Regions from separate parts of the Acetobacterium sp. MES1 genome, predicted to be linked through region 1. Evidence: riboswitches for the same ligand, from Rfam matches in the RefSeq annotation. Region 1 holds a riboswitch; the other holds the start of a gene.
What was found. Region 1 has a riboswitch for glycine ahead of gcvH (glycine cleavage system protein GcvH). Riboswitches for the same ligand answer to the same signal wherever they lie in the genome.
Positions count from the first base shown of each region.

Region 2: it holds a riboswitch for glycine, as region 1 does, so the genes downstream of both, BI182_RS16625 (alanine/glycine:cation symporter family protein) here and gcvH (glycine cleavage system protein GcvH) in region 1, are expected to answer to the same signal.

Region 1 covers NZ_MJUY01000010.1:39,183-54,994, reverse strand. Annotated here, with positions in the region: gene sdaAB (L-serine ammonia-lyase, iron-sulfur-dependent subunit beta) at 1-8, opposite strand, end outside; gene gcvPB (aminomethyl-transferring glycine dehydrogenase subunit GcvPB) at 101-1,567, opposite strand; gene gcvPA (aminomethyl-transferring glycine dehydrogenase subunit GcvPA) at 1,560-2,906, opposite strand; gene gcvT (glycine cleavage system aminomethyltransferase GcvT) at 2,920-5,562, opposite strand; gene gcvH (glycine cleavage system protein GcvH) at 5,583-5,960, opposite strand; glycine riboswitch at 6,028-6,094, opposite strand; glycine riboswitch at 6,098-6,203, opposite strand; gene BI182_RS03155 (YDG domain-containing protein) at 6,508-10,848, shown strand; partial or broken gene BI182_RS17310 (hypothetical protein) at 11,036-11,125, shown strand; gene BI182_RS03150 (sensor histidine kinase) at 11,164-12,531, opposite strand; gene BI182_RS03145 (response regulator transcription factor) at 12,504-13,181, opposite strand; gene BI182_RS03140 (lantibiotic immunity ABC transporter MutG family permease subunit) at 13,241-13,993, opposite strand; gene BI182_RS03135 (lantibiotic immunity ABC transporter MutE/EpiE family permease subunit) at 13,995-14,720, opposite strand; gene BI182_RS03130 (lantibiotic protection ABC transporter ATP-binding protein) at 14,722-15,435, opposite strand; gene BI182_RS03125 (GyrI-like domain-containing protein) at 15,571-15,812, opposite strand, start outside.
Region 2 covers NZ_MJUY01000060.1:97,825-113,636, reverse strand. Annotated here, with positions in the region: gene cobT (nicotinate-nucleotide--dimethylbenzimidazole phosphoribosyltransferase) at 1-359, opposite strand, end outside; gene BI182_RS16640 (sensor histidine kinase) at 438-2,063, opposite strand; gene BI182_RS16635 (response regulator transcription factor) at 2,060-2,731, opposite strand; gene BI182_RS16630 (hypothetical protein) at 2,920-3,210, shown strand; gene BI182_RS16625 (alanine/glycine:cation symporter family protein) at 3,271-4,686, opposite strand; glycine riboswitch at 4,731-4,848, opposite strand; gene BI182_RS16620 (MetQ/NlpA family ABC transporter substrate-binding protein) at 5,164-5,976, opposite strand; gene BI182_RS16615 (methionine ABC transporter permease) at 6,086-6,745, opposite strand; gene BI182_RS16610 (methionine ABC transporter ATP-binding protein) at 6,735-7,676, opposite strand; gene BI182_RS16605 (YccF domain-containing protein) at 8,039-8,407, opposite strand; gene msrA (peptide-methionine (S)-S-oxide reductase MsrA) at 8,427-8,969, opposite strand; gene BI182_RS16595 (alpha/beta fold hydrolase) at 8,971-9,711, opposite strand; tRNA gene BI182_RS16590 (tRNA-Lys) at 9,847-9,922, opposite strand; tRNA gene BI182_RS16585 (tRNA-Gln) at 10,008-10,084, opposite strand; tRNA gene BI182_RS16580 (tRNA-His) at 10,111-10,187, opposite strand; tRNA gene BI182_RS16575 (tRNA-Arg) at 10,213-10,289, opposite strand; tRNA gene BI182_RS16570 (tRNA-Gly) at 10,309-10,382, opposite strand; gene BI182_RS16565 (ABC transporter permease) at 10,504-11,286, opposite strand; gene BI182_RS16560 (ABC transporter ATP-binding protein) at 11,295-12,200, opposite strand; gene BI182_RS16555 (metallophosphoesterase family protein) at 12,227-12,712, opposite strand; gene rdgB (RdgB/HAM1 family non-canonical purine NTP pyrophosphatase) at 12,769-13,368, opposite strand; gene rph (ribonuclease PH) at 13,382-14,107, opposite strand; gene gatB (Asp-tRNA(Asn)/Glu-tRNA(Gln) amidotransferase subunit GatB) at 14,235-15,671, opposite strand; gene gatA (Asp-tRNA(Asn)/Glu-tRNA(Gln) amidotransferase subunit GatA) at 15,675-15,812, opposite strand, start outside.

The DNA.
Region 1 (15,812 bases):
ACATTCATCCCAACCTCACTCTTTTGGCATCAGCCAGACTTTTAATTACCTCTCCTCAACGATGCCATCTTTTTTATTTTCTTACCCTGAACACTCTTTTTTAAGCATCCGCCTTCTGACTGAATTTAAGAACTGGTTTACGTACTGCTTTTACCTCATCCAACCGTCCGACAATGGTATCATGGGGTGCCGATTTTACTACTTCAGGATTTTCTTTGGCTTCCCGGGCAATCTGTTTCATCGCCGCAATAAAAGCATCCAGGGTTTCTTTGCTTTCGGTTTCGGTTGGTTCAATCATTAGTGCTTCTTTGACAATCAACGGAAAATAGATCGTCGGCGGATGATAGCCAAAATCAATCAGACGCTTGGCAATATCAAGTGCCGACACACCGGCTTTTGCCTGCTTTTGAGCTGAAAAAACAACTTCATGCATACAGGTTTTTCCGAATGGCAATTCATAATCCTCACAGAGCCCAGCACGGATATAGTTAGCATTTAGCACCGCCATTTCTGAAGCTTCCCGTAGTCCCTTTGCCCCTAATGAACGGATGTAGGAAAACGCTTTAACGACCACTAAAAAATTACCATAGAACGATTTAACCCGGCCAATTGACAGCGGCCGGTCACCATCAAGATAATAGCCATTGGTGCCGCTTTCCACTACCGGCCCTGGCAGTAAGGGAACCAATTCTTTTTTGACTCCCACCGGACCTGAACCCGGGCCGCCACCGCCATGAGGTGTGCTAAAGGTTTTGTGGAGATTGAGATGTACCACATCAAAGCCCATGTCACCCGGGCGGGTTTTGCCCATGATGGCGTTTATATTGGCACCGTCATAATAGAGCAGGCCTCCTGCCTGATGGACGATCTTCGCTATTTCGACAATATTTTCTTCAAACAAGCCCAGAGTACTGGGATTGGTCAGCATCAGTCCGGCAATTTCATCACTCATCACCGCCTGCAGTGCTTCAAGATCAACCCCACCAGCCGGATTGGACTTCACCTCGATGACATCAAAACCAACAACCGCCGCCGAAGCCGGATTGGTGCCATGGGATGAATCCGGCACGACAATTTTTTGTCGCTTGGTATCACCTCGGTGCTGATGATAGGCTTTAATAATCATCAGTCCCGCCATTTCGCCATGGGCGCCAGCCGCCGGTTGCAGCGATACCCGTTCCATTCCGGTAATCTCTGCCAGCATTCGATCGGTTTGATAAAGCACTTCCAGACAGCCTTGAACAGTCTGCTCCGGCTGATAGGGGTGAACCCCGGTAAAACCACAGTACTGAGCCACCGCTTCATTAACTTTGGGGTTATATTTCATGGTACAGGAGCCCAGGGGATAAAAACCCGAATCAACCCCATGATTCATTTGCGAAAGGGCCGTAAAGTGGCGGATTGTATCGATCTCGCTAACCTCCGGTAAGGCCACTTCTTCTGCACGTAAAAACGCTTCAGGGATCATGGAATCAATGGATAGCTCGGGAACATCACACATTGGCAGAATATCAGCTTTTCTTCCCGGCACCGACTTTTCAAAAATAAGCGCTTCTTGTTTAATCACAATGCTTCACCACCTTTTCTACCAGCTGATCAATTTCCTGGCGGGTTCGTTTTTCAGTGACCGCCAGCAACCAGCCATACTCAAACTCCGGATAGGCCTTTTTTAATTCATAACCGCCGATGATTCCATCCCCCAGCAGATCTTTGTTTAAGTCTTCCGGTGCAGTTGTGCCGATAACTGCAAACTCTTTAAAGAATGGGGCTGTAAAAGCCGGGGTAAATTTTCCGGTGGCAATCAGCCTGTCATGGAGATAATGGGCTTTACGAAGGCATAGGGTAGCCACCTCTTTTAGCCCCGCCTTGCCCAGCAACGTCAGATAAATCGTTGCTGCCAGGGCATTCAGGGCCTGATTCGAGCAGATATTTGACGTCGCCTTATCCCGCCGGATATGCTGTTCTCTGGTCTGAAGGGTTAAAACAAAGGCTCGTTTGCCGTCATGGTCAGTGGTTTGTCCAACCACCCGACCGGGCAATTTTCGCATCAGAGCCTTGGTTGTTGCCATAAAACCCAGTCCCGGCCCGCCGAAACTGATTGGATTCCCCAGGCACTGACCATCTCCAACCACGATATCGGCCCCCAATTCGCCGGGAGATCGAAGGATTGCCAATGACAATGGATCGACAGAGGCAATAAACAACGCTTTTTGTTGATGGGCAAGGTCCGCTACCCGGCTCAACTCTTCAATAACGCCAAAAAAGTTCGGACTTTGCACAATCACCGCAGCAGTCTGCGCGCCGCATAAGGCTTCAAGCTCGTTTAAATCGATGGTACCATTTTGAAAACCAATTTCTCTTACCCGCACGTTTTTAAAGTGGGCGTAGGTTTGCACCACCTGGCGATGCTCAGGAGAAACGGTGCTGGCAATCAGCACTTCGTTCCGACCCGTCTGACTGACAGCCATTGCCACCGCTTCGGCCAGTGCCGTTGCGCCATCATACATTGACGCATTGGCAATCTCCATTCCGGTCAACTCACAGATCATCGATTGAAACTCAAAGATTGCCTGCAGGGTGCCCTGACTGATTTCCGGCTGATAGGGTGTGTAAGCCGTGTAGAATTCCTGTCGGGAGGTCAGACTGCCAACAACACTGGGAATAAAATGATCATACGCCCCGGCTCCCAAAAAACAAGTGCAGCTGTCCAGGTCGGTATTTTTTTGTGCCAGCTCCCGCATCAATGTGATCAGTTCCATTTCTGACAGGGCTTCCGGCAACGCCAGTTCCCGGTCCAGCCGGACTGCCACGGGGATGTCCGCAAAAAGTGCATCCCGGGATGTCAGACCCAGTTTTTCAAGCATCGCCTGTTGTTCTTCCCCGGTTGTTGATAAATAAGATGCCATCGATGTTCCTCCTTTATAGTGTGGCTTTCAGTTTTTCAAGTTGTTCTGCTATCGCTTCATCGTCAAAGCAGTATTTCATTGTAGTAAACTGGCTGCGGAGCTTTTTAACGTCTTCCGCCACCGCTTTTTTACGCAGAATCACATCGGCCATCAATTCAGCCGTCTCTTTAAAGGCTTCCCTGGTAAAGCCAAAGCGGGTCATCTCGGCAACACCAATGCGGATTGCCCCGGAAGCGGTAAAGCCCTCTTCCTCCGGTGTTGCCTGATAATTAATGATGATATTGCTTTCTTCGAGACGTCTGGCCACTTCTGGACCAATGCCATAGCCAACCTTCACCACCACCTGGTGGGTCTCGGTATAGGAAATCTGTGGATCGCCGGCCACATCAAGTCCAGCTTCGGCCAGCGCTTTGGCAAAATATTTGGCATTCTCAATGACAGTGCGCTGATAATCATCTTTGAAATAATTCATTTCGTAGGCCGCCATTAACAGACCCAACATTGTGCCGAGATGGTGGTTGCTGACACTGCCCGGAAACGCCCGGGTCTCGATGGTTTCCCAAAGGCCATACTTATAATCATCCTTGTCATAATTTCCGGCGATGACCCCACGCTGGGTACCAAAAAATGTTTTATGGGTGGAACCAGTTACCAGCTCAGCCCCTTCTTTAAAGGGATCCTGGAAATAATCACCGACCAGTCCCAGGACATGGGCCATGTCATACATAATCACCGCATTGAGTTGCTGATCATCGATAAATTGGCGTATTTCCTGTACCGGTTCCTTGTGCAGAACCATACTCTTGCCAAAGATAATTAATTCCGGTCGATACGTCGCAATGACTTTTTTTGTTTCTTCGACATCGATCTTAAAGAGATTATCCGGCTCCACCGGGAAATTGACAACTGCCGTTTTTTCCGTCCGGGGATCGACAGCGATATAATCATGCAGGGCGCCCATTGGCTGGGCACTTAAATGACCACCACGGATGATATGATTGTTCAGGATATAGCCCAACCGCTTGGCCTCAACCTTGCGGTTGACCCGATTCTTGTAATCCATCAAAGCACTAAAGACTGCCATATTGGCCATTTGCCCGCTGATTACCCGGGTTTCAACCTCGGCACAGTTAAAGTACTGCTTGAATTCCTCCATCAGCAGGTATTCAATCTCGTCGATAAAAGCCGTTCCCTGATAATAAAAAACGTCATAATCATAAAAAGATTTGGTTTTTTTGTGCTCCGCATAACGAAACGACGGATCCATCACTGATAACAACCGTACTGCCGATGAATGGGCTTGTTCCGATGGGATCAGGTTAATGGTTTCATACTGCCGGTGATGGCTGTTGTCAAAGCTCTTCTTCAGCAGATTGAGGGCTTTACCGGGATAATCGGCGGCACTTTCAAACTGTCTTGTCACCTCCACACCATAAAGAATCGGGCGGGCATACGGGGGCGCATCACTTTTTAAATGGTAGGGCACAATCACTGCCGCCACCCGTTTATTGCGGATTTCAACCTCCACCAGGTCATTGATTTCGACATCACCATCAAGGAGCGCCAGGCCAATCCCACGCATCGCTTTTTCATCGGTTATCTGACTATCCAGTCCATAGCCTTCGGCTTTTAAATAGGGTACCATGGTGGCACTGGTAATCACGCCGACTTCCCTGCCATCTTTAAAAACCTTGCATCCGGCCCGGGCCACACCCTTACCGGTAATGGCCAAGGGTCTGACAATTTTGGGCAGTTTGGATAAATCGCTAAAATCCCGTTCCATGATGGCCTTAAAGCCGCAATACTGTTCCCGAAGTGGTTCCCGCCCCAGATAATTGCCCTTATCCGCGGCAAAGCTGACAGCAAATTTAGCCAGTGGACAGGAAAAAATCGGAATCTCCTGACCCTCGTTATCCAGTCCCAGTTCGTGTCCATATAGCGGCAGACCGGCTTCCAGTCTTAATGTATCCCGGGCCCCCAGACCGACGGCCATGGCACCCAATCCCAGCAGCTCTTCCCAGATTTCCGGGCCCTGCCCGGCTTTGGCAAACAGTTCAAACCCCAGGGGTTCCCCGGTGTAGCCGGTTCGGGCCACCAGGAGGGGAGCCCCGTGATAATTAAGAATTCCCAACGCATTCTTAAGGGGTTCGGTCAAAAATTCGCTCCCGGTTAATTTTTTCAAAATATTCTTGGCTTCCGGGCCCTGCAGTGAAATCATCGCCAGCTCAGCGGATTGATCGGTTATTTGGGCATCAAAGGCTTTGATTTCGTTATTCAGGTGCTGCCAATCTTTGTCGGCGTTGGCCGCATTCACTACCAGCAGGTAGCGATCTTCATAAAAGCGGTAAAGGTAGGCATCATCAATGGCACCGCCGTTTTTATTGGGAATCATCGTATACTGGGCCTGAAGCAGATCCAGCGCAAAAACATTGTTGGTCAGGACATACTGTAAAAAAGCGGTGGCCTCTTTTCCGGTGATGATGAAGCGGGCCATATGTGAAACATCAAAGATGCCCGCTTTAATCCGGGTATGGAGATGCTCATCAACAATGCCATGGGGATACTGAATTGGCATCTCCCAGCCCCCAAAATCTACCAAGGTGGCTCCGGCTTTGACATGATTGTCATATAATACAGTGCGTTTTAAATCTCCCATTTGCTGATCTCGCACGCTTTCTATTCCTGACAAAACGCTTCGTACTCGGTTGCGTCCATCAAGTCATCAACTTCTGTGGGATCATCCATTTCAACACAAATCAACCAGTTTTCAAAGGCATCGGTATTAATCAGCTCTGGCTCATCATTCAGCGCTTCGTTAATTTTCTCGACCGTTCCGGCCACCGGCAAATAAATATCGGAAGCCGCCTTAACCGATTCGACCACCCCAAAGGTTTGATCCTTATCAATATGATCACCCACTTCCGGCAATTCAACAAAAACAATATCTCCCAGGGAATGTTGGGCGTAATCGGTAATCCCGATAGTGGCCCGATTGCCTTCTACCTTAACCCACTCATGATCCTTTGAATACTTCAACCCTTCAACAATTCTCATTTTTCAATCCTCCATTTTTTTCTAATTTTACCAAAAAACAAAAAAAGCAGAAAGCTAATGCCTTCTGCTCTGTTATTGACCTGAGAGATTTCTGTTTTAAAGTTGCCCCTTCGGTGCGTTTTCGCTTTCCAGAGAGATGTCCGGATGCGGTCCTCTTTACCTGAGATCATCACTGATATTATGGCTAATACCAGCTTATTCCTTCGGTGCTGCACACTCTGCAGTCTCTCCCGTATCCATCATTCATCATACCATCGTTTAATTGTATTCTTCAGCCTGATCTATTTATCAAGTTGTTGTGAGTATACACTGCTGCCCCGGTAATTGTCAACCACTGAAACCATATTATTTCAAACGGTGTCTATTTTTATTGTGCCTATCCTTTACCCGAATAGCTGCCCACTTTTGCGAAACGGCTATTTTCTTCGTGAATCGTTGTTAGCTTGGGCTTTAATTTCTGGTAGAATAAACTGGTTTAATGAAGCTAAATTGATTATGCGATATGAAAATTATTACATTTAACGCTATACTAAAAAGGAGAAAAATTATGAAAAAAACACTATTTGCCCTACTCTTATTTGCCCTCTTCATCCCAATTCAAACAGTCTTTGCCGAGACTGATATCATCCCGGTCTTATCCCGTGGCCATATCGAAAATTTGGGTGACTATCCAGCCGATCACACCTGGGTCGAAAGCCCTGAAATGATCGGCACCGTTGGTCAGAGTAAACGAATTGAAGGCTTCGAATTAAAACCTGATGCGGATGTGTCCTCGGAGATTGAACTGTGTTACAACGTCCATGTCCAGAATATCGGCTGGCACTATGATGAAAATGATCCCAGCACTTGGGCTAAAAACGGCGACTATGCCGGCACCCGTGGCAAGGGACTGCGCATTGAAGCGATCAAAATTGTTCTGCTTGACACCACCGGCAAACAGGTATCCGGTTATCATGTCCGTTACTGCGGTCATGTCCAGAATATTGGCGACTTGCCATCCGTTTCGGAAGAATGGTTCCTCGATGGTGAACAGCTTGGTACCGTTGGCAGCTCGCTTCGCCTTGAAGCATTAAAACTGGAAATTTTCAAGGATGCCACGACTGGCACCGATTTAAGTGCCTACACTGCCCTGATAAAACAAATTGAAAGTTTAAACGAATCCGACTTTAGCAAAACTTCCTGGAATAATCTGCAATCTGTTGTTTCTCAAAACAAGATTGATGAGCAAAGCAGTTCCGCTGAAATCGCCACCGCCATTGCAACTATCCAAAAGGCGATGAACCAGCTTGAAGATCTGACCCAATCAACCATTTACAGTAAAGCCGGTAGCTATGGACCAAGTAGCGGAAGCGAATCGATCAATCAGGATGTAATTATCACTACCGGTGATGTGACGCTTCAGAACTTGACAATTGATGGTAATCTGATCATTGATGAAGCCGTTGGCGACGGAAACGTGACCTTGAACAATGTCACAGTTTCCGGTGAGTTACGGGTTTGCGGCGGTGGCAAAAATAGTATTCACATTAACGGTGGCAATTATTCGAAAATCCTGGTTGAGCAGGCTCCGGATGGCGGCGTCCGGATTGTTACCACCGGCCTTGACGGAGTGCCAGTTATCCTAAGCGAAAACGCTGCTGGCGAAACCCTGATTCTTGAAGGCGAGTTCGATTCAGTCACAGTCAATGCTCCCAATGCGGTGATTAAAACCCAGGGGCAGACCAGCATTAAAACCCTGGATGTCGGCGAAGACGGTCAAAATACCGCCATTGAACTTGGTAGTACCACCGCCGTAACAAACCTGGCCTTGTCAGCACCTACTAATATCACTGGTAGCGGTAGGATCAGCAAAGCCGAGATTTCCTCAGACAATGTCAGCTTTGAAAAGGCTCCCGATAATTATACGGTTGACCCCGAGGTGGTGGTGCCACCTGTAATCCCCACCCCAGAACCGACACCTCAGCCACAACCCGGGGGCAGCGGTGGTGATAACGGCGGTGGCGGTTATACCCCACCGAGCAAAATCAGTCTGAGTGTGACCACTGTCCCAACTGTCAGCCCATCTAAAACCTACGATGGTACTACCGCCACCGATGTAACCAATCAGCTACTCGACACTGCAGCCATCACTGGAATTTCGATCGGTGATACCGTAACCGTTACCGCCACGGCTACCTATGACAATAAAAACGTCGGCAGCAATAAGGATATCACCATCACCTACAATCTATCCGGAGCTGCTGCCAGCAAGTACAATCCCCCGGCGACCACGACAATCAAGGGCGAGATTCTGACAAAACCCCTGAGCCTCCCGACAACACCGATCTCAAAAGAGTATGACGGAACAACGATGCTTGACACCGTGATTACCGAAGACATAGGCCAGCTGACCGCCGATAATTTCACGATCACCCGAACAGCCACCTATTTAGACAACAACGTAGGAGCCAATAAACCGGTAACCTGTTTCTACACCCTGTCGGGAAACGATGCCGGCAATTACAGCGCCCCGGCCGACCACTCGGGTACCGGAACCATTACCAAAAGAACCCTGACGGTCTCTTGCACCAGCCTGAATATCAATAAAACCAAAACCTATGATGGCAGCACTGACGTGTTTAATGGCAAGGGCAAAATTCAAGCTGGCAATAACGTGATCAGCGTGGCAACCGGTGTGGCAGCCGACCCCACTATTATCGTCACGGCCACCGCTGCTTATGATAATCAAAACGCCAGCGACAACCGAACTATTACGATTAGCTATTCAATTGACAGCACCTCTGCCAACAATCGCTATCAGGTCCCAGCGACAGAAACCATCAGTGGGGCTAATATTACCGCACGGTCATTGACAATAGCAGCTCCCACTCCGGTGGCCAAAGCCTACGACGGCACCGCCAATGTCTTTACAGAGGTCAATAATACGGGTATTATTTATAATACGTCCGTCCCAGCCGGCAATATTGCCGACACGGATTCTGGCAAGGTGACAGTCACCGCAACCGCCACCTATGATACCGGCAAGGATGTTGGCCCCGCTAAGCCAATAACCATCCGCTACACCCTTTCTGGGGATGCTGCCGGGAATTATCAGCCACTGCCCGATGATCACAGCAAAACCGCTGCCATTACCCCACTGACGCTAAATACCGGAACCGTGTCAGAAAAAACAAAAGAATATGACGGTACCAGCACCGCTAAACTGAATGTAAATGTCAGCTGCAGCGATAACAACGGTCTATTTGCCTCTGAAGCAGGCAAAACACTTTTATCCAAAGTAGACTCAAAATACTATACCGACAGCGCTTGTCAAACTGAAACCAGTAAGCCCTCAGATGCAGCTAATCTTTACATCAAGTACACCATTACTCTGGAAGGCACTTCAGCCAGCAATTATGTTTTTGCTGATAACCAATCCAGCTTAACCGGCACGACAAATGGCGGCAGCATTACCAAGAAGAAACTATCGGTTACCGCTGAAGCGATGGGGCTGCAAACCGAGAAAGACTATGATGGTAACATCAGTGCCAGCTCTACTCTCACTGCCATCACGGGCGGCACTGGCCTGACGGGGATCGTCGGCACCGAGCAGGTCACCGCGACAGCTTCAAGCCAGTATGATAGCGCCGATGCCGGTGACCGTACTATCACTACCAGCTTTTCGCTTTCCGGCCCTGATGCCAGCAATTACCTGATCGATCCCCTGATCAGTAGCGGCAAGATCAATCCGATTCAGCTAAATTATACCGGGGCCTTGCCTGATAATATTTCGAGTTACGCATCTAAAACTTACGACAGCACTCAAACAGTAAAACTCAATGGCGTTTATATTCAAGATCAGGATGTCACATCTGACGTTAACGGCATCCTTTCAGGTGAAACAGCCAAAGTCACCGCGACTGCCACCTTTAATGATAAAAATGCCGGCACCGATAAACCGGTCACGATAACCTATACGGTTAATTCCACCAATTATCTGGCCCCGCCCCCGAATACTGGAACAATCACGGCCAGTATCGACAAAAGGATGTTATCTTACGACGATAGCCTCCAGCTGGAAACCCTTAAAAAATGGGATGGCAAGACTTCAGCCATAGTCATCGATGCGAAAATCAGCCCCGCCACCGACTCATATTCCGGGATTGTTGCAGGTGATACCGTGTCGCTAGCTGCCTGTAGCGGGGAATACTATTCTGGAAATGCACCAACTTCAGCCGTCACACCGGATGATAGTTGGTACGAGATCCGCTTAACCCCCACCCTGAACGATGCAGCTACAAAAAATTATGTTATGGAATCGAAAAACGTTTCTGGCAGAATTCTACCGACGAATGCCGTCATCGGCGCTTCCTACAGTGGCAGCACTTGGAGTAATTGGAATTACGGCAATTTTGGTAGTATTAAAACTATAAGTCCGCCTGACGGGATGAAGCTTTTTATGTATGAAGCCAACACCTTCTACGGCCTTGGCTCCGATGGGAAAATTTATACTGCAACTGATGCTGCGAACATCACCAACTGGACACCCATTAATAATATCCAAGTCACATCTTCAGGTGCTTATCAGGTCTTTGGCCTTGATGCAGATGGCACGCCATTGGCGGTCGGTTCTGATGGAATGATTTATTTTTGGGCTGATCCGCAATGGTCAATTGATAGCTCCTCAATGGTAACTCTTCAAGGCAGTGGGTCACCGATCAACCCCACCTATTATAAAGAAGGTGCTTCGGAATACCTGATCTATCAGGACATTGCCGGTAACCTTTACAAAAGTGGTTTTGACAACTCGGGAGCTACTAGTATTTGTACCGCTCCGAAGCCGCCATCGACTTTTTCCCGTGAGCTAATCTATTACGACGGCTCTACAGTCGTCCTGTTCGCCTACTAAATCCAGCAATCGGATTCAAGAGATTCAATTGTAAGCGAAAATTGTATCCCACATACCCAAACAGAATAAAATCTGATAAAATCACCTCAGTATAACGCTGAAGGTGATTTTTATGTTAAACAGTGAAAAAGAGATAAATCATAAAAAATGGGTTGGGAGTATAGAAGCCTAGGAGCGCAGCGGATTAGAGCAGAAAAAATTGTGTGAAGTAAATCAGGTTAATTATCATAACTTCCAGTACTGGAGACAGCGTCCGAAAAAGAAAAGCGCCCTTTAGGAAGGTGTCTTGCCATCTGGGCCAATGTTTTGGATTAACTATTGCCGACACTGTTTAGAAGAGACAACAATTTTTACACAGGCACCTTGTGGGGTGTTTTCTAAGAACAACTGTCCTGAATGTTTTTGTGCCACTTTTTCGGCAATAGAAAGACCAATTCCATAATTTCGACTCCCTGTCCGGCTTGTATCCTGTTGCCAGAACATTTCCTTTGCATGGTGTATCGCTGTTTTTGAAAAGCCAGGCCCTTGATCCTGAACGCTAAATAATGTTTCCTGTTCATTTTGGCATGCAGAAATAGTAATATATCCTCCGGTTTTAGTAAAGCGTATCGCATTTTCGACAATGTTGATCAGCGCGCGGGCCAGCATGGAAGGGTAAACCATTATTGGGCGTAAATTCTCGCTATACACATACTCTAGCGAAATTGACTTATCTTTAGCCAGTGGAGAAAGAATCGTGTTAAGTTCGCCCAACATTGGGACAATATCAATCGTCTCCATTACTTCATTATCCATATCAATAATGGATACCTGCTGCAAAGCACCCACATACTGCTGTACCCGCATTCCTGCGCTAAATATAGAATTAACCAGCGCTGCCTGTTTCTCTTCCAAAGTATCTTCCAAAAGTAATTCGGCGTTACCATTGATTACTGTCAACGGTGTCTTTATGTCATGGGCAAGGGCGGCAATTTCTTGTTTGCGTTGCTGTTCAGATTCCCATTGTCTGATAAGCGTATCTTTCAGAATGCTCCGCATGTCGTCCATTGATTGCAGCGCGTGGTTAAATTCATTTATGCCCACAGATGTGGTGATTGGTGTATCCAGGTCTTGCTGTGCGATTTGTTTGCTGGCATTTTCTACCAAGGCCAACTTATTACCCAGCTTTCGACCCATGCTACGAACAAAAAGCAGGAAAAATAAAACCGATGCCATAACTGCCAAAAACAACATGATCAGTTCCGCATTGGGCAAAACGTTTTGCAATGTTGGATTGGTAAAGCTAGCCACATAGCGCCAAGTGAAAAGGCAACGGCTTCCATCCTCATAGAATACATACACACCTGTGCCATAGGTTACGTTTTCAGCTGTATATCTTGAAACCTCCTGTGAAAGGGTACTTCCCTCCAGGGAAGATGCCCTTACATTTCCCTCTTTGTCAAAATAGATATAATCGTACAGAGTGGGTTCTAAATCATTTGTGAACATCCCACTCTCGCTTTGCCGGTCTATTTCCACCCTGGCTTCCCTCTCTCCTGCATTGGCTGGCGCAATAACGCCAGCTTCCATGCAAAGAAAAAGGATGATGAATGCCAATGCAAAGATAACAACTATTCCGACAAAAAACAGCAGTAGCGTGCGAGTGAAATAGCCTTTTAAACCGATTGCTTTTCTCTTTTCCAACGGTATCCAATCCCCCATACGGTTTCTATCGGCTCAGCTCCATAGGGTTTTAGCTTTGCACGGATATTTTTAATATGCTCCACAATGACACTTTCGTCTGATTCTCCATCATATCCAAAAACCACTTCATATATTTGGCCTTTGGAAAACACCTGTCCAGCATGTTCCATTAAGGTGGCGCAGATGGCATACTCACTTTTGGTAAACGCAATGGCGATATTTTTATATAACACCCGCTTTCCGGACACATCCAATACCAAATCCCCCAGGCGCAACGTGTGTAGATGACTGCGGGATTCCCTGCGTAAATGTGCGGCCACCCGTGCCCGTAGCTCCGCAGCCGAAAACGGCTTTTGAATATAGTCATCAGCGCCAAGCCCAAGACCGTGCACCAAATCATCTTCAGCCGTTCGCGCTGTAACAAAAAGAATCGGTATATCGATTGTGTCTCGGATACGCTTACAATAGGAAAATCCATCTTCACCAGGCATCATGACATCCAGTAAAATCAAGTCGGCAAGACGAGCCATTTCCGGCGATACTTTACAGGTTGCCGTCACTGTTTGCACCAAATGGCCTTCCCGCTCCAGTGCCGTTTTTATAAAAGCCAGAATTTCTGGTTCATCATCAACAGCTAAAATATGTGCCATCGTATCCCCCCTGTATTCTTAATTATACAATGATCCGGGATAAGAAGACAACCGACCATTTATTCATCGTTTTTTCTCCCTTCCCAACGGTGAAACCATACAAACAGAACTGCCAGCATCAGCAAAGTCACTATTGCAGCTACGACTATGCCTAACTGCATAGCGGGTACTGTGCGCATATCGCCCTGCGTCCAATACCTGGACAACAGACTGACAAGCCGGACGCCCCAGGCACTGGGAACATAAAACCAAATGGTTTCACCAAGCCCTGTAAGCATAAGCGCAGAAAAAAGAATTTCCGCAGCAGCCACTGCAAAGCTCACATTCCGACCAAACTGAAAGCCCAGCCAGGTGTGAAACAGATATTCAAAAACAGCACAGCCCCAAATAAGCAAAGCCATGCAAAGCGTGAGAGAAAGAGGAACTGAAAAACCCGGTATCCTGATTACCGCCACAACACTGTAGCCCAGGGTAACTATCAGACATGCTACAAGACCGCCAAGAATCAAAAAGATCAGTTCAGACAGCAGGTTCTTCATCCGTGATGGGGCGCTCAAAAGGAGGAACCCTCCTCCGGCTTCCACATCTTGTTCGGTGAGGATTGAGCAAATCCATGCCGCTAAGAGCGGATAGATGAGTGTTAACACCTGATAATAGTTTACTGTAAATTTTTCCGGAGGATAAATGGTCATGCTTTGGTATACCGTAAAGACTAGAATTCCCAATACAGGAATAGCAAGGTGAACGATAAAAAAAGGGGTTTTGGATAGCCTGATGGCATCAGAAGATAGTTGCATGCTAAACTTTTTCATTCTATTCACTCCTTCCATTAAACCAGATCTTTGTTAACAGAAGTGATACTGCAAGCAGAACGGAAGTAATGAGTATGCCGGGGAACACCACACTGCTATCATGGAGCGGGCTGTCAGGAGCCATCAACACACCATTGGGATTAATCCCCAGTATGGGTGCCATTAAGCGGGCAGGTATTGCAAATGGAATAAACCAAAAACGGCCGCCAGCAATATCTTGAATCGAACAAATTATATTTACGCCAAGAATCCCCAAAAAAGTCACCACCGAATTTAGCTTGGCGGATAAGAACATTCCCAAAGGTATTTGCCATACCCATGCAATTGTTAAGACAACTGCGGCAGCCAGTCCCCGCCAAATAGGATACTGAGAACCAAAGAAAAGACCGGAAATGGTGGTCAGACCAAAAACGATGAGATTACCAATGAAAATATAAAAACAACCCGTCCAAACCTTTGCAAGCCACACACGGCCCTTCGGTGCAGGCAAGGTAGCCACATTGAAAAACTGCATTCTTTTGTCTGGCTCGATCAGATTAATGCAAATCAATGCCACCGTGACCGGAAGGAACATCATATACCACCAGTTATACGCACCTATCTGAGTCAATGCCCCGCCCATCAATACAATAGCCATGAGCGCAACTAGCGATGGGAAAAGCACTAAGCTTTTTCTGCCAAAACTGCGGCGTCCCTTTATAAGCTCGGATTTTATAATATTTACCATTCTAGTAAGCCTCCCTGTTACTGCTCATGCGAACAACATCCATAAACAGGGCTTCTAGTGAAGCGGTATCATTGGGAAGTTCTCCCTGATAGCCTAACCGCCCATTGGCAATGATGCCGATTTTATCCACTGTGTTCTCAACCTCAGAGAGAATATGACTTGACAGAATAACGGTGATTCCTTGTGCAGGGAATGAGCGTATCAATTCACGTAGTGATTGAATACCCATCGGGTCAAGTCCATTGGTTGGTTCGTCCAAAATAAGCAGCTTGGGGTGGTTCAGCAAAGCTCCGGCAATACCCAAGCGCTGTTTCATACCCATCGAAAATTGCCGAGCTTTCTTTTTTCCTGTGCCTGTTAAATCTACGATATGTAGCACCTCGTCAATTCGGGTTTTCGGTAAGCCTAACGCTGTGGTTCTCACCAGCAGATTTTCGTAGGCTGTGAGGTTTCCATACAGCGGGGCACTTTCTATCAATGCGCCGATTTCAGACAAATTTTTTCGTTGCCACGGCCTCCCTTTGTATCGTATTTCTCCTTTTGACGGCTTTGCAATACCGGTTATCATTTTCAAGGCAGTGGATTTTCCCGCCCCGTTAGGCCCCAGCAATCCGTATACAGTATTTTCCGGGATAGAAAGCGAAAGTCTATCCACAGCGTTTTGTCCCTGATATGTTTTTGTGAGCGCTTCAGTTGTTAGAATCATATTTGACATAGTTGTATCTCCTTTCGATAAAGCAACTATATCAGGAGACTATAAGGAATTTATAAGGATTAGAAACTCACTCAAAAATAATCACTACCTGAATGTAGAGGGCGCAGAAAGAAGAAGCATGTCAAAACTGCTCAGTCATTCCCCGTTCCTTTTAACCTTAAACCGCAGTACGGTCTTACGTTTATCCACGCTTGTCCGGCGGGGATCTGACAAATAGATTTCCCGATGGGTTTTATCAATCCGCAAATAGCCATGGTCTTTGCAAAAAGTTTCCATCCGTTCAAAGCTGGCCGGCTCATCATCATAGCTGCCCAGATGCAGCATCTGACAACAAAGTCCTTCATTTAGCGCTTCAACCTGAAGACCCTCAAGCCAGG
Region 2 (15,812 bases), on a different contig from region 1:
AAATCAGCATTCATGCCCACATCACAAACAAAAATATCGGCACCTGCCTGTTTACTTAAAGCAGCCACGCCACTTTTTCCGGCCATAACCATTTGCGCCATCAAACCGGTGACTTCCTGAGGTGCCGCAGCAACGCCTTCTTCAAAGACACCATGATCAGCAGCAAAAACCAGCATCGCTTTTTTGCTGACATCCGGATACATTTCCCCGGTGATACCGGCCAACTGAACGGCGATCTCTTCCAGGGTTCCCAAACTGCCCACTGGTTTAAGCAAAAAATCGACCCGATCCTTGGCTGTTTTCATCATTTCTTCATTGAGTGGTTGGATTTTTTCCAATGTTTCATTTAACAAACTCATTCTTATCTCCTGTCAATTCGACTGTTTTTTCTCATTATATCACATCTCCCGCTTTTGAAAATTCTATTTTTGAAGTTTTTATAGTGGCAGCCGCACTTCAAACCACACCCCCTTATCCCGGTTATCCACAGCCACCTTGCCACCATGACAGATTATGATGCCTTTGACGATAGCCAGACCCAAACCAGTGCCTTTTTTATCCGACTGCGCCTTATAAAAGTACTCCCAGATCTGATTGATCTCATTTTGTGGAATCGACTTACCCACATTATAAACAGAAACAATCCACTCATTTCCCTGGGTTTTGCAACTTACTTGAATCAACCCATCGGCCGGACTGACATGTTTGATGGCATTGTTCAAGAGATTGTAAAAAACCTGTTCCATCCGTTTCCGATCCATCGTCACTTTTCTTTCCGGATCACAGTGATTATTAAAGACGATATTTTTTTCCGGATAGGTGTTTACAAATCGCTGAACGACCGAAGCGATGACCTCACCTCCGAACACCGCTTCCTTCTTGAGCTGATAGGCACCGGACTCAATTTGGGCCAGATCCAGCAGATCGCTGGCGATACCGCTGATTTTATCGGCTTCCTTCTGAATCGTCACAAAATATTCCTGTTCTTCCTCACGATTCTCCAGAATCCCGTCTTCCAGAGCTTCGGCATAGCTTTTGATCACTGCCAGAGGGGTTTGGATCTCATGGGACACTTGGGCAGTAAAACGCTGTCGCATTTTTTCAAAGGTTCGCTCCTTATTGAGTTCTTCCTGGAGCTTTAGAATTGCCTCTTCCAGTTCATCCGAGATATGATTCAAGGTTTTACCCAACTGGCCAATCTCATCCTTCCTGGTACCCTGATATTTTTTTGTAAAATTAAGATTACCCATTTCCCGGGAAAGCTGATTTAATGAAATAATCGGGCGGGAAATACCCCGAGAGAAAAAGTAGGCGAAAAGCAACGAACAGCCGAAAATAATCATTAAAAATACCAGCAGAAAATTTTCCACAATCTCAATGACCTCATGAACCGAATAAAGGGGAATTCGGCCAATGATCTGGGCACCGTCATTGGCGACAATCTTATGAGTCAGCCACTCCACCTGATGCTCATCACTTCCCAACACGATGACAAAGCTTTCCTCATGCTGATGTGCGTTGACCTGGTTTTCGACACTGTTCTGTTGCCCAGCTCCGGCCCCATGTTCTGCACCGCTGCCAGCACCACTCCCAGATCCTGAGCCATTCCCGGATCCGCCACCAGCACCTTCGCCTGCTTCATTGCCCTCACCCTTGTGTTCGCCACCAGCGGCCAGACGTTTCGTTTCAACAACAGTCAGCCCTGAGCCTTCGCTTTGATCCATGCCATCCAATGCTTGACGTATCGCCACTATTTCGATGCTCCCATTTTCCGGCGAAACATTTCCCAAAGACGTTTCTTCTGTCACGGTTTGTTGTTTAATAATCTGAATGACAATTCCTTCTTCTTCGGCGACATCAATATACGCTTGCAGTTCCGGGGTTAACCCCCCTTGGTTGTACATTGCAGCAGCCTGACTCGTTTTGTCAATTAAAACCGCCGTTCTTTTCTCGGTATAATAGACTTCAAAATAGGAACCAAGCACATAATAGGTCAGCAAACACAAGACCAGAAAAAAAGCCCCCAGATAGAGCATCAATCGTAAAAATATCGAAGATCTCATTCCTTAAACTTGTATCCCAACCCTCTGACGGTTTGAATACATTCTCCTTTTTTATTCATTTTTTTACGCAACCGCTTAATGGTGGTATCAACTACCCGGATATCACCTTCGTAATCATAGCCCCAAACCCGATCCAGAATCTGTTCCCGGGATAAGACCAGCTGATGATGATTGATAAAAAAGGTCAGCACCTCAAATTCTTTCTGAGTCAGGTTAATGATTTCATCATCAATGATCAGTTGCCGTTCTTCTGCATTTAAATGCACTCCGCAGACATCGAGCTGGTTGTCGGTAGTGACGACTCCACTGCGTTTTAATAAGGCTTTGATGCGCACCATCAACTCCCGGGGACTAAACGGTTTCGTCACATAGTCATCGGCACCGACTTCAAAGCCCTGGATTTTATCATCCTCTTCTCTACGGGCCGTCAGCATGATTACCGGGACATTATCGGTTTCTCTGATTTCTGCCAGCACCTCAAAACCGTCAAGCTTGGGCATGGTCACATCCAGAATGATGCAATCCGGTTTTTTTTCAGCCCATAAATCCAGAGCTTCTTCTCCATCGGCTGCACCGAAGCCTTGATAGCCTTCTTTATTTAAATATTTCAAAACGATTTCCCGTAGCTTATCTTCATCTTCTGCCACCAGAATGCGAATCCCCTTCATTCACATGCCCTCCCTTTTCTATTTATTTATAAAAGTTTACCCAATTACTATGACAATACTGTGTCAGTATGAACCATTTAATTATTTTTATTTTATCACATGAATTTTATTTTTGACACAGTATTGACATATAACCGTCATATAATACAAACAACAACAGAACACACTAAAAAAACGGAGGAATTTCAATGAAAACAAAACTTATTTTAGTCGGATCCCTGGCCTTAATGCTGGCTACCGCTGGTAGCGCTCTGGCAGCTCCAAACCACGGCGCTGGTACTGGTGCCTGCAATGGTTTGACCGAACAGCAACGGATTGAACGTCAAGCCAGCCATGATACCAATGGCGACGGCATCTGCGACAACGAAAATTGCACCCAGGACGGCACGGCCCACCAATACGGCAATGGTGATGGCACCTGTGACGGCACCCAACCTCAAGACGGCACTGGCATGCATCATGGCGGCAGAACCCGCTAATAAGCCCATTTTAAAATGCCCAATGAAAGCGCGCTTTCATTGGGCATTTTTTAGGTTATACTATTCCACTTCTTTGTTCTTAAGCTTTTTAACATAGACCCGGGTTTCGGCAACAACCACCCCACTTAATGCCATCAAGGCAATCAGATTGGGCAATGCCATCAACCCATTAAAAATGTCTGCAATCGTCCAAACCGCTGAAACGGTCATAAACGGTCCGATAAAGACCGCCAGAATATACAAATAGCGATAGGTTAACACAGCCTTCATTTTTCCATTTGACAGATATTCCAGACAACGTTCGCCGTAATAATTCCAGCCCAAAATGGTGGTAAAAGCAAAGAATACCAGACAGATCATCAGCAAAAACGAGCTAACTTCCGGAGCAAAAGGCAATCCTACCTGAAACGCATTGGTTGTCACCGCCACCCCTTCCAGCCCGATGTTCCATGATCCAGTTAAGACAATCGCCAATCCCGTCATGGTACAAACCACGATGGTATCTAAAAAGGTTCCGGTCATCGAAACCAGCCCCTGCCGCACCGGTTCATTGGTTTTTGCTGCAGCAGCGGCAATCGGAGCGCTACCAAGACCCGCCTCATTCGAGAAGATCCCCCGAGCAATCCCTTTTTGCATAGCAACCAGCACGGCGCCTAAGGCCCCACCGGCCACTGCCCGGAAACCAAAGGCACTGGCGACAATTTCAGTAATGGCCGCCGGTATCAATCCGGCATTAGTAATTAAAATAATCGCACAACACAATACATAAATAACAATCATAAAGGGGACAATAATCTGAGAAACATTGGCAATCCGCTTAAGCCCCCCAATTACCACCAGTCCCACAAAAATCGTAACAATGGTTCCGGTAATCACCACACTCCAGGAATATTCCATGCCTAGAAGGTTGACTGTCCATTGATTATTGGGATCAAAAAAATTATTGGCCGCACTGGCAATCCCATTCACCTGAGTGAAGGTTCCAATTCCCAAAAGACCAACCCCGGCACCAAAAAAGGCAAAGACTTTTGCCAACCAGCGCCATTTTATGCCCATCCCATTTTCGATATAATAAAAAGGTCCGCCCAGGACATGTCCATCCGGTTCAATAACCCGATATTTAATGGCCAGAACTCCTTCGGCGAATTTGGTCGCCATCCCAAACAAGGCGGCAATCCACATCCAAAACAAGGCTCCCGGTCCTCCGGCGACAATCGCAGTGGCAACACCTACAATATTTCCGGTTCCAACGGTTGCTGAGAGGGCTGTACACAGGGCTCCAAAACTGGTTACCTCGCCTTCGCCCCCTTCTTCATTCTTCACCATGTACTTCAGCGCTTTGGGTAAATAGCGGATCTGAAGTCCGTGCAAGCGGATGGTCAAAAAAATCCCCACCGCCAGAATCAGCACAATCAATGGCACACCCCATACGAGGTCGTCAAACCATACTAAAAATTCATTAAATTGTTGAAACATTTTGTTCCTCCTTCTCTTAATTGTGAAGAGGGAGAACAACACCAATGGGTTGCTCTGTCCTTTTGCCTGAGAGATAGCCTGAAATGTTCAGTCGTTGCCAGACTGATCTTTCCAGGGGTACACCTTCGGCGCTCATCTTTGAGACTCTCCAGAGTGCTGCGATTTTACAACAGCGTTAAAATAATATCACAATTCATTTAACGAGTGCAAGATTATTTTAAAAATCAATCCCATCCTGGTTTTTAAACAAAAAAAGAAACGCCTCGATTTGTGACGTTTCAGGTTATCGATAAACTACCGTACCGACCAATTGTTAATCTGTTGTTCGCCGCGGAATCGGACAGGCTTTGCCGTGTCCGCTCCGATGCGTAGGGTCTGACCCCTAGGTCACAACATGATCTAACAATTGTCGGTACTGGGTTAGCTTTTGTACAGTCGGTAACATCTCTATTTGAGACGCTTCCCGGATATTTTGACTTAAGACATTGGTACCACGGCACCCTGATAATTGCTTTCGATAAAGCTGATGACTTTTTCGCTTTGCAGTGCTTTCATCAGTGCCAACGTTTTTTCACTTTTTTCATCGCCGGCTCGAACGGCAACAATATTTGCATAGGTCTGAGCTGCCAGGGAATCTTTTTCTTCTTTGGCAATGGCATCGGTACCGGCGTTTAATCCAGCTTCAATGGCGTAATTGCCATTAATGACGGCTAAATCAACATCTGGCAGTGATCGGGCCAGCTGTGCTGCTTCCAGTTCTTTAAAGACAATGTTTTTCGGGTTTTCGATAACATCTTTTGGTGTTGCTTCCAGGCCAGCATTGGGATCAACCTTGATCAAACCAATGGTTTCCAGCAACAGCAGCGCCCGGGCTTCGTTAGTGGTATCATTGGGAATGGCAATGGTCGCACCGCTGGCAATTGCATCCAGAGTCTTAATTTTACCCGGGTATAAACCCAATGGCTCATAGTGAACCACGCCTGCACTCACCAGTTTGGTGTTGTTTTTTACATTAAAGTCTTCCAGGTAGGGGAGGTGTTGGAAAAAGTTGGCATCCAACTCTTTATTCTGTAGTGTTAAATTGGGTTGGACATAATCGGTAAATTCTTTGATTTCAAGAGTATACCCATCTTCTTTTAACACGTCGCTGGCAATCGCCAGAATTTCTGCATGGGGTGCTGGACTGGCCCCAACAACGATGGTTTTTTCATCTGTTCCCTTTGCTGAACAGCCGGTAAATAGGGCTAAACCAAGAACACTAATTAATAATACTGAACCTAATTTCTTCATGATCTTCTCCTTTTCATTTCTTTTCATATAATCCCTAGTTGATTAATATGTAATATAACACGAAGTTCCTCCGCTGTCAACCATAATCAGCTGCTGATCATCAAACGCGTTATTTTCGGCGATCCTGTTTCTGGGCAATTTTCATCCCCACTTCCTGGAACAGCTGAACAATTAAAACCAGCAGCACCACGGTAATCACCATCATCCCGGTTTCATAGCGATAGTAACCAAAACGAATGGCGATGTCCCCCAGACCGCCGCCACCAACAATCCCAGCCATGGCTGAATAGCCTAAAATAGTGGTCGTAGCAATCGCCGCCCCAATAATCAAGGAAGGTTTTGCTTCGGGGATCATCACCTTGGTCACCACTTGTATCGGGCTGGCCCCCATTGACAAAGAGGCCTCAATAATGCCATAATCCACCTCTTTAATGGACGACTCCACTAGCCGGGCAATAAACGGAGCTGCGGCAATCACCAGCGGGACAATCGTAGCCGTAGATCCGATAGTGGTTCCGGTGATCATCCGAGTCAGGGGAATCACCGCTATCAGTAAAATCAAAAACGGAATCGATCGAGTAATATTAACAACAATATTAAGCACCTGGTTGACTACCTTCATCGGCACAATCCCCTCGGAATCGCTGGTGACCAGCAAAACACCCATGGGTAATCCGATTAGATAGGCCAAGAGTGTTGAGGCCAAGGTCATATAGAGGGTTTCCAACGTTCCCTGAGCAATGAGGCCAGTCATTGAATTATCCCACATGAGCGCTCACCTCCTCAACAGTAATTTGATGTGAACGCAGATAATTAATGGCCCGGGCCGCACTCAGCTCATCCTCAGGCAATTGAATAACCATTTGTCCAAAAGCGAAGCCATCGATATTTTTCATATCAGCATGGAGAATATTCACCAGGCATTTTGTTTCCAGAACCATTTTTGCCATCACCGAGTCACTGGATGATTTTTCGTCAAATACGACCCGATAGGTGTTCTTACCCATTACTACCGAACCCTGATCGCCCTCGGAAAAAATCATTTTTTTTGCAATATCGGTTTTCGGATTCCGGAAAATGTCTTCAACTTCGCCATCTTCGGCAATCTGACTTTTATCGATGATCGCCACATGGCTGCAGATCTGCTCCACCACACTCATTTCATGGGTGATGATCACAATCGTGATCCCCAATTTATGATTAATTTCTTTTAACAGCTTAAGAATTGAATTGGTGGTCGAGGGATCCAGAGCCGAGGTGGCCTCATCACACAGCAAAATTTTGGGATTATTGGCCAACGCCCGGGCGATGGCAATCCGTTGCTTTTGACCTCCGGACAACTGCGCCGGATAGGCCTTGGCTTTATCGGGCAGGCCCACCAGTTCTAACAATTCAGCCGCTCTTTTTTTTGCCGTTTCTTTATCCACTCCGGCAATTTCCAGGGGAAAAAGAATGTTTTTCTCGGCAGTGCGTTGCATCAGCAAATTAAATTGCTGAAAAATCATGCCCACTGAATAACGCACCGTTCTTAGTTCTTTTTCAGTTATTTTCGAAATATCCTGTCCATCAATGAAAACGCTACCACTGGTGGGCTTTTCAAGAAGATTGATACAACGAACCAGGGTGCTTTTGCCAGCCCCACTCATACCAATAATCCCATAAATATCGCCCTGGTTAATGCTTAGATTGATACCATCCAAAGCCTTTACTTCGCCACTTTTGGGACGAAAGGTTTTCCCCAGATCCTTTATTTCAATGATGGGTTTCAGAGACGTCTTTTCTGTTTCGATGTTCCTTACCCTCCTACACTCAATAAATTTATTGTTTTAATGAACTTAACACCAATCAGGCATTCCCGCTTTGTTTAGCTATTTGACAACGTTTCAAACTGTCCGCCACTATCTGACAGTAATCCCATCAATCATTTTGTCTAATACACATTGTCGTTGCCGATCTTCACAATGACATAAGTCCTATTAAAAACAGTGGGTTAAAACACACCCACCGTTTATTATAGTCTCGATTTGATTTTCTTGTCAAGCCAAATAGCGCAATCCCTACCTTAAATATCGGTAATTTGTGCGCCAAAGGGAAACAATGCCAGTTTGGCAAACTTAAACCACTGTAGTCCAAACGGGATCCCAATCAGGGTAATGCAATAGATAATCCCCAGAATCGCCGATGCCGCTGCCAGCCCCCAACCAAAAATCAATATCCATAAAATATTCAGGATCACCGAACCCGTTCCCATCTGTGAATAATCGACCGTTTTTCCAAATGGCCAGAATACCAACTGCGCCATTTTAAAGGCTTGCAACCCCAGAGGAATCCCAATAATCGTGATGCAGCAAAGAATTCCGGCTAAAAACCAACCAATTGCCATAATCAGGCCCCCAAAAATAATCCAGATAATATTCCCAATAATACTCATACTAGTCTCTTTTCATTTTTTATTTTATGGATGGATCCCGAGCGACTGCAGCCTTTTTAAACTCACGATTGCCAATATGACAATACCCGCCGGGATTCTTTATTAGATACTCCTGGTGATAGCCTTCTGCTGCGCTATAGTTCTCCAGCGGCAGCACTTCGATGGCCAGCGGCACCCCATATTCCATCCTTAATGCCTGAACCGACGCTAAGATCACCGCTTCATCGGCAGGATCCGAATAATAAATACCCGTACGATACTGAATTCCCACATCGTTCCCCTGACGATTCACGGCAACCGGATCGATGACTTCAAAATACATACTCAACAAAAATGGTAGGCTGATCACCTGATTGTCATAGGTGACCTTAACTACCTCAGCATGCCCGGTGTTGTGATGACAGACATCCTCGTAGGTGGGATTTTGGGTTTTGCCATTGGCATAACCGACCTCGGTTTTGATGACTCCCCTAATGGCTTTAAAATACATTTCCGTTCCCCAGAAACAGCCGCCAGCCAAGGTGATTTCTCTGACATTATTATTCAAATTTTCTCTTATCATATCAGTTTCCTTTCCAGATTTCCATAATTTTTTCGACCGTGATCACTTGCTGTTCAGCCTGGGTGATCGATGCTGTACCATCGCCAGCCTGCAATCCATAATTGCCAAAGCCACTGTGATTGCCCCCAGCAATTTCATAATAGCTGGCTTCCCGCGGCATCTTATCCCGGCCTTTAGCCAGACCCTGCTGATCAATAATCTGATCGGCACTGCCATAGAGACTTAGTACCGGATGACTGCTTTGAGTCAGCGATTCATTGGGATATGCACCTAAGAGCACCAACCCGGATACCTGATCTTCATGTCCAGCCAGATAGTCCGAGGCCATCGCCCCACCCAGGGAGTGCCCAACCATCACCCAATTCTCAATCTCCGGTATGGTTTCGATTACCGCATCAGCTCCATTTATATTAAACACCGCCAGATTAAAGGGCATGCCGACAATCACTGCCGGATAGCCTTGTTCTGCTAGTGCCCGTACTAACGGAGCATAGGCGATGTCTTCCACCTTCCCGCCGGGATAAAAAATAAAACCTGTTTCATTTTGACCTGCTGTTGGCATAAATATCGTCAGATTACCTTCTTCTCGAACATTCACCTGATCACTTGAAATCAGGGCATCATGAGCCGTTTGATCGGCATGATAGTAGTCCCCCAAATACGTCAATATCCCAATAACCAAAACTACCAATACAATTCCAATTATTTTTACAATTTTTTTAGCGGTTTTTCCTTCTTTCATCGCTGCTCCTTAGTGATGTGGGCGGTTGCTTCTGATCTCACTTTTATACCCCAACCCATTATAAAACAACCATTTCGTCATTTTAATTTTTCAAAAAATAAAAAAACCGCAATCGCTGCGGTTCTGTTTTTTAAATGGTGACCCATGGGCGACTTGAACGCCCGACACCCTGATTAAAAGTCAGATGCTCTACCAACTGAGCTAATGGGTCAGATAGATTAATTAATATTTATTTGTCTTAAAACGACTGAGTTAATGGGTCAGATGCTGTTTTTCTTTTCTCTGCTTAATAAAAATGGCAGGGGTAGCAGGACTCGAACCTACGAAATGCCAGAATCAAAATCTGGTGCCTTACCAACTTGGCTATACCCCTATAAAAATAATAACGATATAAAAAAATGGGGTGGATAATGGGACTCGAACCCACAACATCCAGAACCACAATCTGGCGCTCTAACCGATTGAACTATACCCACCACGATATAAAAACAAACTAAAAAATGGTGCGCCTGAAGGGATTCGAACCCCTGGCACACGGCTTAGAAGGCCGTTGCTCTATCCTACTGAGCTACAGGCGCTCAATCCTTTTCGCAAAAATGGAGCGGGTGAAGGGAATCGAACCCTCGCGACTGGCTTGGAAGGCCAGGGCTCTACCACTGAGCTACACCCGCATTGCCTCTCTTAGAGACAAGTGTTAGTATACTTGAAATAGGCAGTGTTGTCAACTCTTTTTTAATTATTTTTTCTTTTTATGGGCGCTCAAAACTCGGTCAGTCTGAACCGAAACAAGGCTTAGACTATTTTAATTCCAACACCTTTTTTGAAGATATAGGCCGCAATCAAAAATGAACTGATCAGCAATCCCATTGTCAAAAGAACGTGTATCACAATATTGCCCTCGCAGACGCCGATATAGGCGTATCGGGAAACATTAACCAGCGGAAAGATCGGGTTGAGATAGATTAGATTGGCCAGAAATCCCGGTAGTTTGGAAACCTCAAAAAAGACCCCTCCTAAATAGGTAAGTGGCGTGATAATAATTGCCAGAGCAAAATTCATCTTTTCAAAATTGTCCAGTACCAGACCGGCAATTAAACCCACGGAGGCAAAAACAAAGGACGTTGCCGTCAGTGAGAGGACAAAAAAGATTGGATATGCAACTTCATAGCCCACGAAAAATATCGTCGCCACATAAGTCAAAATGCCAACCAGCACCCCGCGAAACATTCCACCAAAGACAAAAGCCAGAATTTTTTCTGCCAGTGAGATGGGATAGCTGTTTAGATCCTGAATGGTGTTTTGAAATTTCTGTGAGATCATTGAAAAAGCGGGATTTTGAAAGGCCGCAAAAATTGCTCCCATCGTCGCTAAACCGGGAACCAGAAAATTGAGATAGCTAATTCCATCAATCCCGACTTCTCTGGTTTGCAGCATTCCCCCGAAGATCAGCATATATAATATATTCGAAATCAGTGGCGCCAGTACTGTCTGTACCGGAACCTTCATAAACCGATGGATTTCTTTATTTAAGAGGGTTGCAAATCCAACTCTGTTATAAAAAACTCTACTTTTCATTTGCCCTCCTAATGTTTAATGATATTTAAATAAATATCTTCCAGTTTTGGTCTTTCGACCACCAGATTGGTGAATTCTAAGTTTTTCTCCGATAGTTGCCTAAAGACTTTGGACAAGTCTTTTTTTGAGGCTTTCAGCTGCAGCCTGGTTTTATCTTCAATACGCGGATGATAGTCACTTAAAAAATCAAAGTCAGCCAGATTAAGCGCCTGATCAAAGTGAACCTCGATGATTGACTCCCGGGAAAAGGCATCCATCAGTTCTTCTTTGGGTTCATCAGCAATAATTTTCCCGCCATCAATAATCACAATCCGCTTGCACAGCTTTTCAGCTTCTTCAATATAGTGGGTGGTCAGGATGATCGTGGTTCCGGACTGATGCAGCTTAACCAGAAAATCATATAAGGTATGGCGCATTTCAATATCAACACCCGCTGTTGGCTCATCGAGAATCAGGATTTTGGGCTTATGAACCAGCGCCTTGGCAATCAGAAACCGTCTGCGCATTCCCCCGGACAGATCCCGAATGCGGGCACTACGTTTTTCGGTTAAGTACAAGGCCTCCAGAACTTCATCAATATAGGCCTTGTTGTTTTTGATCCCAAAGTAACCGGATTGTTTTTTTAAGGCTTCATCAACAGTAAATACAAAATCATAGCCCGTATCCTGGGGGACGATGCCGATAATTTTTTTTGTTTCCAGTTCCTTCTTATCAAGATCGTAACCACCGATGCTGACACTCCCCTGGGTCTTTTTCACATTACCGGCCAGGATATTGATCAAGGTGCTTTTACCCGCCCCATTTTGTCCCAGCAGGGCGGTGAATTCCCCTTCAGCAATTTCTAAATTGATGTTTTTTAAAGCCTCTTTTTTTCCCTTTTGATAGATCATTGATACATCTCTTACACTGAGCATCGCTTGCCTCCTTTTCCCTGCTACAATCAATCATTCCAAAGCGGGATGATTTTTGCCTCGATTTCCCCTTTTTCTATGGTAATCAGCCCATAGCTTGCGGGATCATCCAAGCGGGGTGCCCCTACCGAACCGGGGTTCATCAGCAACACCTGGCCATCATCTTCAATGTAAGCGTGGTGGGTATGTCCATAGAGAATCACTTGCGCACTCTTTTCCAACCCGGCATAGTAAAGATGATGCAGATCATTCTTGACCCCGTGTTTATGACCATGACAGGCAAACACTCTAAACCCACCTAATGTGGTTTCCAGTGACATACTACCCTGATCAGCAAACGAGTCCAAGTTGCCCTTTAAGATGTGAACGGGGGCGTTCGTGATCGTTCGCAGATACAGCGCATCTTCCACATAATCCCCCAAATGGATAATCACATCCACCGGACCCATTTCCTCAACAGCCTGTTTTACAGCTTTCAGATTGCCGTGGCTATCGCTCATTACGCCAATTTTCATTTTATCCCCCATCCCTTAGTCTTTTCGTACAAATAAAAATCCCCATTGCCCGTTTTTTATCGTGCCTGATTCAGCAGTTCCCGGGCCTTTTGAATGGCAAGGGCACGATGACTGAGGCGGTTTTTTTCTTCCTTGCTCATGTCACCGTAGCAACGTCCGGATGCTTCATGAATGAACAGCGGATCATAGCCAAATCCCCCGCTGCCGCAATAGTCACTGGCAATTTTTCCCCGAACCAGTCCTTCACAGGTCAACTCCCGACCATCCGGCAAAATCATCGCAATGGCCGTAATAAAGGCAGCGCCCCGCTGCCCTTCCGGAACATTGGCCATTTCTTTTAAAAGCTTCTTATTATTGTCGCCATAACTGACATTGTCGCCAGCATAACGGGCCGAATAGATTCCCGGAGCCCCACCAAGGCAATCGACTGACAAACCGGAGTCGTCTCCCATAATGATCAGATCTTTGCCCTGGACATAGGGCTGCAAGGCCCGTACCTTGATCAGCGCATTCGCTTCAAAGGTCCGGCCATCTTCAATAATATCCAGATCAATATCTAAATCCTTCATCGTCATGACTTCAAAATCATCGCCCAGCATTGCTTTCAACTCATTGGCCTTATCCTGATTTCCAGTCGCTAACAGTATCGTTCTCATGATTATTTACCCGTTAATCCTGTAATGTATCTTTCTGGAAAGCGATAATTTCTTTGATACTCGCTTCGCCCAGTTCCAATAGTTTTTGCAGTTCTTCCTTTTTAAAGGGCCGTTCTTCACCGGTGCCCTGTATTTCGATGATTTCACCCGCTTCGGTCATCACCATATTCATATCCACCTCGGCATGTGAATCTTCTTCATAACACAGATCAACAATGGCTTCGCCCTGATAAATTCCGACACTGGTGGCCGCGACATAATTGGTAATCGGCATTTCGGCAATTTTTCCGGCTTCGATCAACCCTGACAAGGCATCATGAAGAGCCAGAAATGAGCCGGTAATTGCTGCCGTTCGAGTTCCGCCGTCGGCCTGGATCACATCACAGTCGATCCAGATGGTTCGTTCCCCGAGCATCGTCTGATCGATGACGGATCGCAGACTCCGCCCGATTAAGCGCTGAATTTCCATGGTTCGGCCATCGATTTTACCGCGATTCCGATCCCGGCTTTTTCGATTGTTGGTTGATGCCGGAATCATTTCATACTCGGCGGTGACCCAGCCTTTCTTCTGGCCTTTTAAAAACGGCGGCACCTTGTCTTCAACCATCGCAGTGCATATGACCTTGGTATCGCCGACTTCAATCAGCACTGATCCCTGGGCATGTTTAATAAAGTTGCGGGTCACCCGCATCGGTCGTAATTGATGGGCCGCCCGACCGTCGATTCGTTGTTGTTCCACTTTTATTATCTCACTATTGTCCATATTATTCCTTTTTTCGTTAATTATTTTTTAAGGGATTACTGCAACGATGCAATAATCCCTTAGTCAAAATTTCTGTTTTTTATACGCTTCCCGTTATCGCATCTTAAGCCAGATGTCTGGCCACGACCGCCCGAATAATTTCGTTGGCAACCTGGGCATTGGCTTTTCCCTTAGTGGCCTTCATCACCTGTCCGGTTAAGAAACCATACGCTTTTTCATTACCAGCCCCGATATCTTCAACCGATTTGGGGTTATCCGCAACAATTTTTTCGATGATGGCTTCCAGTTCGCCGGTATCACTCATCTGCGCCAAACCCTGTTCTTTGACGATATCTCCGGCGTTTTTACCGGAAACAAACATTTCTTTTAAAACTTCCTTGCCGCTGGTTCCGCTGATGACCTTATCCTTAACCAGTTTCAAAAGTTCCACCAGTTGCGCCGGGGTAATGGTGATAGTTTCCATGCTTTGTTCATTTTCTTTTAAAAGCGGCGGAATTTCCACCATCATCCAGTTGGAAATCTGTTTGGGTTCGTTATATAGCGCCACCGCTTCTTCAAAGAAGCGGGCGGTAACACCAGTGGTTGTCAATACCCCGGCATCGTATTCCGGCAGTTTATATTCTTCTACATAACGCTGTTTTTTAGCTTCCGGCAATTCCGGCAGTTCACTTTTAATTTTTTCGATATATGACGGTTCCAGCACAATCGGGACCAGATCCGGTTCCGGAAAATAGCGATAATCGTGCGCTTCTTCCTTGCTTCGAAGCGATGAGGAAACCCCTTTGGCATCATCCCATTTACGGGTTTCCTGGATGATTTCCCGACCTTTTTTGAGCTCGATGATCTGGCGTTTGCTTTCATATTGAACCGCTCGAATCAGTGCCCGGAAGGAGTTGAGGTTTTTCATTTCGGTTCGGGTTCCCAACACTTCGGAGCCTTTTTCCCGAATTGACAAATTCACGTCAAAACGCATCGAGCCCTGTTCCATCTTACAGTCAGAAACGCCGGTATATTCCAGAATATTCCGAACCTTTTCGGCAAAGGCCCGGGCTTCCTCGGCACTGCGCAAATCCGGCTCGGTGACGATCTCAATCAGTGGGACGCCACAACGGTTGACATCCAACAGGGTTCCATCGGCCGATTCGTGCAGCAGCTTACCGGCATCTTCTTCGATATGGATGCGGGTAATGCCGATATCTTTTTTAACCCCGTCTACCTCAATGCCGACTGCACCACCAGTACAGATCGGTAAATCAAATTGCGAGGTTTGATAGGCTTTGGGCAAATCCGGATAGAAATAGTTTTTTCGGTCCATCTTGCTAAAATGAGCAATTTCGCAATTAAGCGCCAGACCGGCCCGGGTCGCATATTCGACCACTTTTTCATTGAGTACCGGCAAGACTCCCGGCATCCCCAAACACACCGGACAGGTATGGGTATTTTCATCCTGGCCAAACTCGGTTGGACACGAACAGAATATCTTTGTTTTTGTGCCCAACTCCACATGGATTTCCATTCCAATGACAATTTCATATTCCATGATTTAGACCTCCGTTCCCAATGGTGCTTTTAAATTCGTCAGACCGGATTCCTGCTCAAAGGCCCATGCGGCTTTTAACAGCGTCTCTTCGCTTAAAATCGGCCCCAACAGCTGCATCCCAATCGGCATCCCGTTATTGTC